DNA from 2 places in the Serratia sp. CoH_134_PS_4 genome. Region 1 is predicted to be linked to the other one. Evidence: riboswitches for the same ligand, from Rfam matches in the RefSeq annotation. Region 1 holds a riboswitch; the other holds the start of a gene.

Region 1 (5,730 bases):
GTGAAACGCAGTTCCTGCCCATCGCTAAACAACCAGTCCGGGCTCTCACTTTCACTCAGATGACCGCCCTTCATCAGCACCGCCCGACAGCCCATTGCCAGCAGCGCCTGGCCTTGCTCACGCATTTGCCGTTCATTCTCCGCCGGCGCACATTCCAGCAAAGCCGCAGCTTCCGGCAGGTTCGGCGTAATAATCGACACCAACGGCAACAGTTCGCGACGAATAGAGTCCACGGCCTCTGGCGCCAACAGGGGATCACCACTTTTCGCCAACATCACGGTATCCAGCACCACAAATGCCGGTTGGTAATGACGCAAACGCTCCGCCACCGCCTGCACAATGTCAGTGTTAGCCAGCATACCGATTTTGGTGCTGTCGATACGCACATCGCTGAACACGGAATCAAGCTGAGCGGCGACAAAAGCAGGGTCAATATTGTAAACCGACTGCACCCCGCGGGTATTTTGCGCCACCAGTGCCGTAATAACGGAGGCCCCGTAGGCACCCAGCGCAGAGAAGGCTTTCAGGTCAGCCTGGATACCTGCACCGCCGCTCGGATCGGTACCCGCGATGGTCAATGCGTTAATTCGTTTCATTGCAGATCCTCCGGCCGCAGTTGATACAACGCGTCGAGGAACGCAGGGGTGAAACTGCCCGGCCCTGCGGCATCGCGCGTGGCACGTTCACCACACAGCGACATCACCCGGCAGGCAGTCGCGACGTTGTCCAGCCGATCGCCCGGCAGGCTGCAAAATGCCGCCACTACGGCCGATAAGGCACAGCCGGTTCCCACGACCCGCGTCATCAGTGCGTCCCCCCCTGCGACGGCCCACTCACGCTGGCCGTCGGTGACATAATCCACGACCCCGGTTACCGCCACGACAGCGCCACTGCTCCGTGCCAGCTCACGCGCGGCGGGTAAAGCCGCCAGCGAATCGTCCGTGCTGTCTACGCCGCGCCCACTGGTCTGCAGACCGCTCAGCGCCATGATTTCGGAAGCATTACCGCGGATCGCCGCGGGTTTTTTACCTAACAGGCAATGGGCAAAGGCAGTGCGGTACACCAACCCACCAACCGCCACCGGATCCAGCGTCCATGGCGTTCCCGCCGTATTGGCGGCCTCCACCGCCGCCAGCATGGATTCGGCACGTGAGGCATTGAGAGTACCGATGTTAATCAGCAAAGCATTCGCCAGCAGGCTGAACTGCGCTGCCTCTGTCGGTTCCACCACCATCGCAGGGGAAGCGCCGAGCGCCAGCAACACGTTAGCCGTCAGCTCCTGCACCACTTCGTTGGTCAGGCAGTGAATCAATGGGGGTTGGTGCTTAAATTGGGTCAAACAGGCCGCGGCACGGGCGCCGGGTAAAGCATCAGGTCGAGCGAACATATTCCTCCCAACCGGCGTTCAAGAAGGCGGGTACCGGTTGGGGCACCGAGACTTCCCTACGCTGGCATAATCCAGATCAGGTAATACGGGTAAAATCTCAGCCCCTAGAGGCACCCCGAGTCAAGACAGCCATTATTGGGGTTGCTGACGGTGAGGTCAATTGCGCTATAGTGTCAAAAAAATAAAAAGGAGATGCCATGCAGATCAGACCCTATCAAGAAGCCGACCGCCCCTTCCTGCGCACGCTGTATTTGGCATCACGCAAAGCGGCGTTTCCGTGGCGCGATACCGACGATTACCGACTAGAGGATTTCGATCGTTCGACGTTGGGTGAGGATATCTGGGTAGCGGAGGATCAGGGGACGCTACTGGGATTTGTATCGATTTATCGCCAAGATAATTTTATCCATAATCTGTATGTTGATCCTCACCTGCCGCCCCTTGGCGTAGGCAGTGCCTTACTGCAGGCGGCAGAACAGACATTTACTGCCACCGGTTCATTGAAATGTCTGATGAAGAACGAAAAGGCGTTGGCGTTTTACCATAAACACGGCTGGCAAAAGATAACCACCGGCAACGACGGCGCGGAAGACTATTACCTGCTGCACTCGCCTAAAAAATAGCGTCATCCGCTGTGAGCCAAACCTGAAAAGGCCTGACATCGTCAGGCCTCTAAAACGGCTCAGGCTACAAACCGCAGGTTACCCTTGCAAAACGATATCCTGCATCGCCGGGATATAACCGTAATCGTACACCTCGCGCACAAAGGAACGGTCGCCTTCCAGCACAATCCGCACCGTTGGCGCTTCCGTCCCGCCGATACGGTAATCCTGGCCGCTGGTTGGCACGCTGTCGATGAACGACGTCACCAAACCATTTGGCATCACGCAGTGCGAATACGTCTGGAAAGGCTGTTCCGGCGGGTTACCCAGCACCAGGCCTGAGGCGTTCATCGGCGTGTAAGGCCCGGTCAGACTATCGCTGACGAAACCGTACACCCCATCCGGCCCGGTCAACCCTTCGGCATAGGTGAATTTATGGCTGATGGTGAACAGGTAATATTTGCCGTCCTGGAACACATAGTGCGGGCGTTCGGTCTGATCGTTGACGCCCACAGCCGTAACCAGCGGCGGCAAAATCTCCCACTCTTCACCGCGATTATCCTTCGCCACCGCCAGGCCGATACAGCCCACCTGGAAACGTGCGCCGCCCACCTCTTCATGGCCCGGCGGCACCAGCCCCAGCTCTTGCGGGCCAACCACATGCGAACCGCGATCGCCGGCTACGTTACCCTCGAACACCATATACAGTTTGCCGTCCTGCGGATCGATAAACGGGCTGGGGTCGCGGAAGTTCCAGTAGGGATTCTGCGCTTCGGTCTGGTAATACACCCCGTCGGCCTCGAACAGCGATTTCACCTCGTTGAAATCCTGCAGTTGCACGCCGTCATCCGACGTCACAATGCGGCCGCGCACTTTGGCAATGGTGGCACCCGGCGTCACGCAGGTGTAATACAGATCGATATCGCCTTCGTTATTCAACAGGATAGGAGTACCCGCCCATTCACGCGTCGTCGGTGAAACCCCTTCCGCCATCACCCGGCCGCCGAAGATCCAGTCTTTGCCCGTACGGGAATACCAGTAGCACATACGCGCACGGCCGTGGCGATCTTCCCAGTCGCGCTTGATGTCGTAATTACCGCTGCCATCAATATACTGCGGGTCATAAGGATGGCGATCGGCGGTCAGCGTCAAAATTACTGACCAGCCGTTGACGGAAACCACGGTGCCCTCCAGGGTACGCAGCGGCATGGTGTCCCAGATGAACACGCTGTCACTCATGACCGGAAAATCGGCGCTCACCAAGGGTTGCGTGGTGGTCGGATCGTTTTCGTTGACTTTCAGCGCCTCTGCGCGGGTCCAAATGGTCGGTTTGTAATTTAGGTTTGTCATAATGATTTCCTCTTAGCAAGTAAGCTCCCCCATGCCGGGAACGACGGCGGCAGGAGCGATGGGCGCGGTAAAATGTGACCGCTGCGGCTGATGAGTGGCCGTGCCGCTATATTGCTAAATCGGTTTTGCTAATGCATGCGGTTGGGTTTGTGTGGTGCACCAGACAAAATCTAAGGAGAAAGAGAGGGAAATGAGTGGGATAACCCTCGGCGCGCCGCAATTGCAATTACTGTGCGACGCACTGATTTCCCAACTGTTATTGCTCTACCACCGCGCCTGAGGCCGGCATGCCGCGTAATGTCAGCCACCAGAACAGCAAGGCGACCAGGCTAACGCCCGCACCGAGCCAACACACACCACTCCACCCCGCCCAAGCGTAAGCATGCGTGCTGGCGAAGGCCCCCAGCCCACTCCCCACGGCGTAGAACAGCATGTAGCAACCGACCAATCGGCTGTGGGCCTGCGGATGTGCATTGAAAATCAGGCTCTGATTCAGTACGTGAATGGCTTGACCCGCCAGATCGAGCAACACAATACCCATAATCAGCCAGCCCAAACCGTAACTCAACATGCTCAGGGGAACCCAAGCCGCCACCAACAGTAACAGGCAGACACCGCTCGCCACCTGCCCCAAACCGCGATCGGCCAGATGCCCGGCACGCACCGCCGCCAGCGCACCCACCGCCCCCACCAGACCAAACGCACCGATCACCGAATGCGAAAAGTTAAACGGGGCCTGACTGAGTGGCAGTACCAGCGCACTCCAGAAAATACTGAATGCCGCAAACATCAGCAGCGCCAGCATACCCCGGATCTGCAACGTGCGATCACCCCATAACAACGTCAGCATTGAACGCAACAACGCCGGATAACTGAGCGTCGACGGCGGTGTGCGTGGCGCAGGTAACAAACGCGCCAGCACCGGCAGCAGAACCAAGGTTACCGCAGCGGAGAAGAAATAGACGGCTCGCCAGCCCCCCATATCCGCCAGTGCGCCAGAAAGCGTTCGCGCCAGCAACAAGCCCAATACCACCCCTCCCTGTGCAGCCCCCACCACCCGCCCTCGCTCATGCGGCGCTGCCAATGTCGCGGCAAAAGCGATAAGCCCCTGCGTCATCGCGGTGCCAAACAGCCCCACCAGCAGCATGCCACTCAGCAGTAACAGGCTGTTGTCCGCCCAGCCGACCACGCACAGGGCAGTAATCAACAGCAGTTGTTGAACCGCCAACAGCCGGTGGCGATTAATCCGATCCCCCAATGGCACCACCAGCAATAATGCCAGCGCACACCCCAACTGGGTTGCGGTGATCACCATGCCAACCGAGGCCAAGCTGATAGTAAAATCGTGGGCAATGGCGTCCAGCAAAGGCTGAGCGTAATACACGTTTGCCACGCTGAAGGCACTGGCTCCCGCCAGCAACAACACCAACGACGCAGGAAGCCGGCCCAGCACTTCCCCCTGTGACGTACAGATCGGATCCAGTGCTTTATCACTCATCCTTCACCCCAAAGTGGTTTCATTATTAAACCCAATGAACTTTACGCACAGAGGTTTTATAATGCAACCAGATCTTGCTGCAGGAGTTGAACGCTGTGAAACGTAAAAGTATGGAAGATGCGCAGTGCCCGGTCGCGCGCACGCTGGATGTGATTGGCGATTGGTGGTCGCTGCTGATCGTGCGCGACGCCTTCGACGGCGTGCGTCGCTTCAGTGAGTTTCAGAAGGGATTGGGGATGGCGAAGAATATTCTCTCCACCCGTCTACGCACGCTGGTGGCACACGGCATTCTGGAAATTGCGCCTGCTTCGGATGGCAGCGCCTATCAGGAATATCTCCTCACGGATAAGGGACAAGCTCTGTTCCCGGTGATCGTCGGATTGCGCCAGTGGGGTGAGGATTATCTGTTTAAAGAGGGAGAAACAAGGTCAACGCTGGTAGAAAGCGACAGTGGGTTAACGATACCGCGCATGACGCCGACGGGCAGTGACGGGCAAACGCTGACGCCGCTGAATACGCGTGTGGTGAAGGTTGATGAACTGGCGTAGCCTTCGCAATACCCCCCGGGTAAGGTATAGTCCGCGTTTTACGGGGTAACTATGCTGACTCACTCATCCATTCGCGTTAACAAGTACATTAGCGACAGCGGCATCTGTTCCCGTCGCCAAGCCGATCGTCATATCAAACAGGGCAATGTCTTCATCAACGACAAACGGGCGGACGTAGGTGCGCAGGTGTTTTTCGGGGATAGCGTGAAGGTGAACGGGCAGCAGATAGAACCTCGTGATGCTGATGATTTGGTGCTGATCGCACTGAATAAACCTGTTGGTATCCTCACCAGCATGGGAAAGCATGAGCGAGATAACATCGGCGATTTTGTTAACCACCGTCAA
Region 2 (5,730 bases), on a different contig from region 1:
TGCGGGTAGTAACGCTCCCGGCAATGGTTGCACAGGCAGGCGCTTTCGGTACGGCTGAGGTGCATCTCATGGCCGCAGTAACCGCAGTAACGATGAGAACGGTAAAAATCGGCCAGTTGCACGCCGCGCCCTGCGAGTTGAAACAACCCGCGATCGAGTTCAAGCAGTTGGCGTACCGAGCCCATTTCCTGCGGCATTGCATGCCGTACCAACCAGACCGGCAGCCCTTCCCATTCGCCAATAGCGCGTGCCATTCGCCCTTGCAGGGAGAATGATGCCGCAGAACCGCACGGCAGTTCACCGTTCGGTAACCAAAGTTTGCTTTCATGGCTGACGATCCACCAGCCATTTTCATTACCTGTTAATGCAAGTTCCATATCGTTGTTGCACAACCTCAGCTTCACTGGCACTCTACAAATCGGCCTTGTTACATTTTAATAACTTACTGTTACGTTTTATTACTTACGGAGTCAAACATGCTCAACCGTTTGGAAAGCCTGACTCAGCGCGTTGGTGGTAGTAATGAATTAGTTGATCAATGGCTTCAGGCTCGCAAGCAATTGCTGGTCGCCTATTGCACCCTCGTGGGCATCAAACCGAATAAAGAAAAGCATACGCCGCTGAATGAAAAAGCGCTGGAGAACTTTTGCCATAATCTGGTGGATTATCTCTCTGCCGGTCATTTCCATATCTATGACAGAATTATCAAACAAGTGGAAGGCGCATCCAGTCCCAAAATGTCTCTGGCAGTTAACATCTACCCCAAGCTCTGGGCCAATACAGAGCAGATCATGGCCTTCCACGATCGCTATACCGAAGTAGATATTGATCAGGATGTGTGTCTGGAATTCCATCAGGCGTTGTCAAATATCGGTGAAACGCTGGCAGCACGTTTTACCCTGGAAGATAAGTTGATCCAATTGGCAGCTGAAGCCTGGCAACAAGCCCTGACGGACGCCCCCTTGGATCAGACCCGTTAAAATTTTGTAGTGTTTTTTATTATCCCTCCTATACTGGGGGCATCTTGTCGGAGTGCCTAGCGCCTGATTTGTTCATCAAATTGGCCAGGCTGAGACCGTTAATTCGGGATCCGCGGAACCTGATCGGGTTAATACCCGCGAAGGGAACAAGAGTAATCTATCGCCATAGGCAGGTGCCCCAATTTGGGACAATCCCGTCCTGCTGGCCAGCATCATTACTCCCTCCGAGCTCCAGACAAGCAACTTTCCCAACCCAACACACTGGTAGGAACTTGCTATGTCTAACGTTAAGAAACCTCGTGCCCGTAAAGAGCAACGCGAAGAAGCCCAGCAGTTTATTGAGACTCTTCAGGGCGTTTCATTTCCCAACTCACGCCGTATTTATTTGCAGGGCTCACGTAGCGACCTGCAGGTACCGATGCGTGAAATTCAACTTAGCCCGACGCTGATTGGTGGCGACAAAGATAACCCACAGTACGAACAGAACGAGGCTATCCCGGTGTATGACACCGCCGGCCCTTACGGCGATCCGCTGTCAGAACTCAACGTGCATAGCGGCCTGACAAAGCTGCGCGCGGAATGGATCGCCGAACGTGGCGATACCGAAACCCTCAACAACGTGAGTTCAGGGTTTACCCAGCAGCGTTTGGCGGATGAGGGTCTGGATCACCTGCGTTTTGAACATCTCCCGCAGCCACGCAAGGCGCAACCCGGCAAATGCGTCACCCAGTTGCACTACGCACGTGCTGGCACCGTCACACCAGAAATGGAATTTATCGCCATCCGCGAAAATATGGGCCGTGAACGTATCCGCGGCGAAGTATTACGCCACCAGCACCCGGGGCAAAGCTGGGGCGCCAACCTGCCGGAAAACATCACACCGGAATTTGTCCGGCAAGAGGTCGCTGCAGGTCGTGCCATCATCCCTGCCAATATTAACCACCCTGAATCCGAACCGATGATCATCGGCCGCAACTTCCTGGTGAAGGTCAACGCCAATATCGGGAATTCAGCCGTAACTTCTTCGATCGAGGAAGAAGTCGAGAAACTGGTGTGGTCCACCCGCTGGGGTGCGGACACCGTGATGGATTTATCCACCGGTCGATATATCCACGAAACGCGCGAATGGATTTTACGTAATAGTCCGGTACCGATCGGCACAGTGCCTATTTACCAGGCTTTGGAGAAGGTCAACGGGGTCGCGGAAAACCTGACCTGGGAAATGTTCCGCGATACGCTGCTGGAACAAGCGGAACAAGGCGTCGACTACTTCACCATCCATGCGGGTGTACTGCTGCGCTACGTCCCCATGACCGCGAAACGCCTGACCGGTATTGTCTCCCGTGGTGGTTCGATCATGGCCAAGTGGTGCCTGTCCCATCATCAGGAAAACTTCCTGTATCAGCACTTCCGCGAAATCTGTGAAATCTGCGCCGCCTATGACGTCTCACTGTCACTCGGTGACGGGCTACGCCCAGGCTCAATTCAGGATGCCAACGACGAGGCTCAGTTCGCCGAACTGCACACCTTGGGTGAACTGACCAAAATTGCCTGGGAATATGACGTGCAGGTAATGATCGAAGGCCCAGGCCACGTGCCGATGCAGATGATCCGCCGCAACATGACCGAAGAGTTGGAGCACTGCCACGAAGCGCCGTTCTACACCCTCGGTCCGCTGACCACCGACATCGCACCAGGTTATGACCATTTCACCTCCGGTATCGGGGCCGCCATGATTGGCTGGTTCGGCTGCGCTATGCTCTGCTATGTCACGCCGAAGGAACACCTCGGCCTGCCGAACAAAGAAGACGTCAAACAGGGCCTGATCACCTATAAGATTGCTGCCCACGCGGCGGATCTGGCCAAAGGCCACCCCGGCGCACAGATCCGCGATAACGCCATGTCAAAAGCACGCTTCGAATTCCGCTGGGAAGATCAATTCAATCTCGCACTCGATCCGGCCACCGCACGTGCTTATCACGATGAAACGCTGCCGCAGGAATCCGGCAAAATTGCCCATTTCTGTTCCATGTGCGGGCCGAAATTCTGCTCGATGAAAATCTCGCAGGAAGTTCGCGACTATGCCGCAGCCCAGGAAGCCACCAAACCGGTGGAGGTGCAGATAATCGGGATGGAAAAAATGTCAGCCGAGTTCCGATCACGCGGCAGCGAGCTCTACCACAGCGCCGGTAACCTGCAGGAGGAACTGAGCAATGACTGATATCAACACACCTTTCCCCGCTACACCGCACAAGTTGGGGCTATACCCGGTCGTCGACAGCGTTGAATGGATTGCCCGCCTATTAGAAGCAGGCGTCACCACGATTCAACTGCGCATTAAGGATCTGCCGGAAGAGCAAGTCGAAGAGGATATTGCCGCAGCCATTGCCCTCGGTAAAGGGTATAACGCCCGGCTGTTCATCAATGACTACTGGCAGTTGGCGATTAAACACGGTGCCTATGGCGTACATCTCGGTCAGGAAGACCTGGATACCACCGATCTGGCGGCTATTCACCGTGCCGGATTGCGTTTGGGCGTTTCCACCCACGACGATGCCGAGCTGGCCCGCGCCATTGCGGTAAAGCCGTCTTATATTGCGCTGGGGCATATTTTCCCGACGCAAACCAAAGATATGCCTTCCGCACCCCAGGGGTTAGTCGAACTGAGACGCCATATCTCCGGGTTGAATGATTACCCGACGGTAGCGATCGGCGGGATCAGCATTGATCGCGTAGCCGCCGTACTCGATTGTGGCGTTGGCAGCGTGGCCGTCGTCAGCGCAATTACCCAGGCCGCAGACTGGCGAGCAGCCACCTCAGAATTGCTGCAACTGATCGAAGGCAAGGAGTAATGCCATGTTGAACGATCAAGAGTTCCTGCGCTACAGCCGTCAATTGCTGCTGGAGGATATCGGCCCAGAAGGCCAGGAGAAGCTAAAACGTTCGACGGTGCTGATTGTCGGATTAGGAGGCTTAGGCTCCCCCGCCTCACTCTATTTAGCCGCCGCCGGTGTGGGTACCTTGTTGTTAGCAGATGACGATCAGTTGCACATCACCAATCTGCAACGTCAAATTCTGTATCGCAGCACCGATGTTTCAAAAAGCAAAGCCTGCCTGGCGCAACGTCAGCTACAGGCATTAAACCCGATGATAGAAACCCTCGCGATGGAACAGCGTCTGCAGGGCGAAGCATTGAAGCATGCCGTAGAACGCGCTGATTTGATTTTGGATTGCAGCGATAACATGGAAACTCGCCATGCGGTGAATGCCGCCTGCATCAAGGCCGGTAAACCGCTGATCAGCGGGAGTGCCGTGGGGTTCAGCGGCCAGTTGTTGGTTATTGAGCCGCCCTATGCCCACGGCTGCTACGCCTGCTTGTATCCGGAACACACCGAACCCCAGCGCAACTGCCGCACCGCGGGTGTACTCGGTCCGGTGGTCGGCGTCATGGGTACGCTGCAAGCCCTGGAAGCGATAAAAATGTTGGCGGGAATGCCTTCCGCCATCAGCGGCAAACTGCGGCTCTTCGACGGAAAACAACAAAGCTGGAGCACACTGCAACTCAGCCATGCCAGCACCTGTGCGGCATGCGGAGGGGCAGCATGAAGATCCGGCTTAATGACCAGCCGTTAGAATTAGCGCAGCCACTGAGCGTCGACGCACTGCTCAAGCAGTTGGAACGCCACCAGCCGGGCACCGCGCTGGCTATCAACCAAACCATCATCCCGCGTGCCGACTGGGTCAACCACCTGGTGCAGGACGGTGATGACATCTTGCTGTTTCAAGCTATCGCGGGAGGCTGACATGTTGAAAATCGCCGATACCACTTTTACTTCACGCCTGTTCACCGGCACCGGAAAGTTCGCCACCCCTGCGCTGATGTTGGACGCCTTACAGGCCTCTGGTTCCCAGTTAGTGACCATGGCCATGAAGCGCGTTGACCTACGCGGCGGCAACGACGCCATTCTGGCGCCGCTGCAGCAACTGGGGGTTCGCCTGCTGCCGAATACCTCCGGCGCAAAAACGGCCGCCGAGGCGGTGTTCGCCGCCCGACTGGCACGTGAAGCCCTTGGCACACATTGGGTAAAGTTGGAAATTCACCCCGATGTGAAATACCTGCTGCCGGATCCGATTGAGACCCTGAAGGCGGCGGAAACGCTGGTGAAAGACGGCTTTGTCGTTCTGCCCTACTGCGGCGCCGATCCGGTGTTATGCAAACGTCTCGAAGAGGCCGGTTGCGCGGCAGTCATGCCACTCGGTGCGCCGATTGGTTCTAACCGGGGGCTGAGAACCCGTGATTTCCTGGAGATCATTATCGAACAAGCAAAGGTGCCGGTAGTGATCGACGCCGGTATCGGTGCGCCAAGCCATGCGTTAGAAGCCATGGAGCTGGGTGCCGATGCCGTGCTGGTCAATACCGCTATCGCCGTAGCACGCGATCCGGTACAAATGGCTCGGGCATTCCGTCTGGCGCTGGAAGCCGGTGAATTGGCACGTCTTGCCGGACTCGGCAGCAGCCAGCGCAATGCGGTAGCTTCCAGCCCATTGACTGCTTTTCTCAGTCAGACTGGGGTGGCATTGTGATGACCAATGACTTCAGTCACCGCTGGCAGCAGTTGGATTGGGACGACATCACCTTACGCATCCACAGTAAAACCGCACGCGACGTGGAACATGCGCTGAATGCGGACAGACTGACACGCGAAGATTTTATGGCGCTGATCTCCCCCGCTGCCGCAGCGTATCTGGA

The links. A riboswitch is a leader RNA that binds a small molecule or an ion and turns the genes downstream of it on or off. The one in region 1 is predicted to bind thiamine pyrophosphate.
Region 2: another riboswitch for thiamine pyrophosphate. It lies ahead of thiC (phosphomethylpyrimidine synthase ThiC); the one in region 1 lies ahead of thiM (hydroxyethylthiazole kinase).

What each region holds. Positions count from the first base shown of each region.
Region 1 covers NZ_JBXWKI010000006.1:190,114-195,843, reverse strand. The annotation lists gene thiD (bifunctional hydroxymethylpyrimidine kinase/phosphomethylpyrimidine kinase) at 1-596, opposite strand, end outside; gene thiM (hydroxyethylthiazole kinase) at 593-1,387, opposite strand; TPP riboswitch at 1,424-1,515, opposite strand; gene AC2FCQ_RS12040 (GNAT family N-acetyltransferase) at 1,585-2,010, shown strand; gene AC2FCQ_RS12035 (glycoside hydrolase family 68 protein) at 2,089-3,339, opposite strand; gene AC2FCQ_RS12030 (MFS transporter) at 3,596-4,837, opposite strand; gene AC2FCQ_RS12025 (winged helix-turn-helix transcriptional regulator) at 4,933-5,385, shown strand; gene rluF (23S rRNA pseudouridine(2604) synthase RluF) at 5,437-5,730, shown strand, end outside.
Region 2 covers NZ_JBXWKI010000024.1:13,819-19,548, reverse strand. The annotation lists gene nudC (NAD(+) diphosphatase) at 1-377, opposite strand, end outside; gene rsd (sigma D regulator) at 477-980, shown strand; TPP riboswitch at 1,019-1,143, shown strand; gene thiC (phosphomethylpyrimidine synthase ThiC) at 1,258-3,201, shown strand; gene thiE (thiamine phosphate synthase) at 3,194-3,832, shown strand; gene AC2FCQ_RS23905 (HesA/MoeB/ThiF family protein) at 3,837-4,586, shown strand; gene thiS (sulfur carrier protein ThiS) at 4,583-4,783, shown strand; gene AC2FCQ_RS23895 (thiazole synthase) at 4,785-5,564, shown strand; gene thiH (2-iminoacetate synthase ThiH) at 5,564-5,730, shown strand, end outside.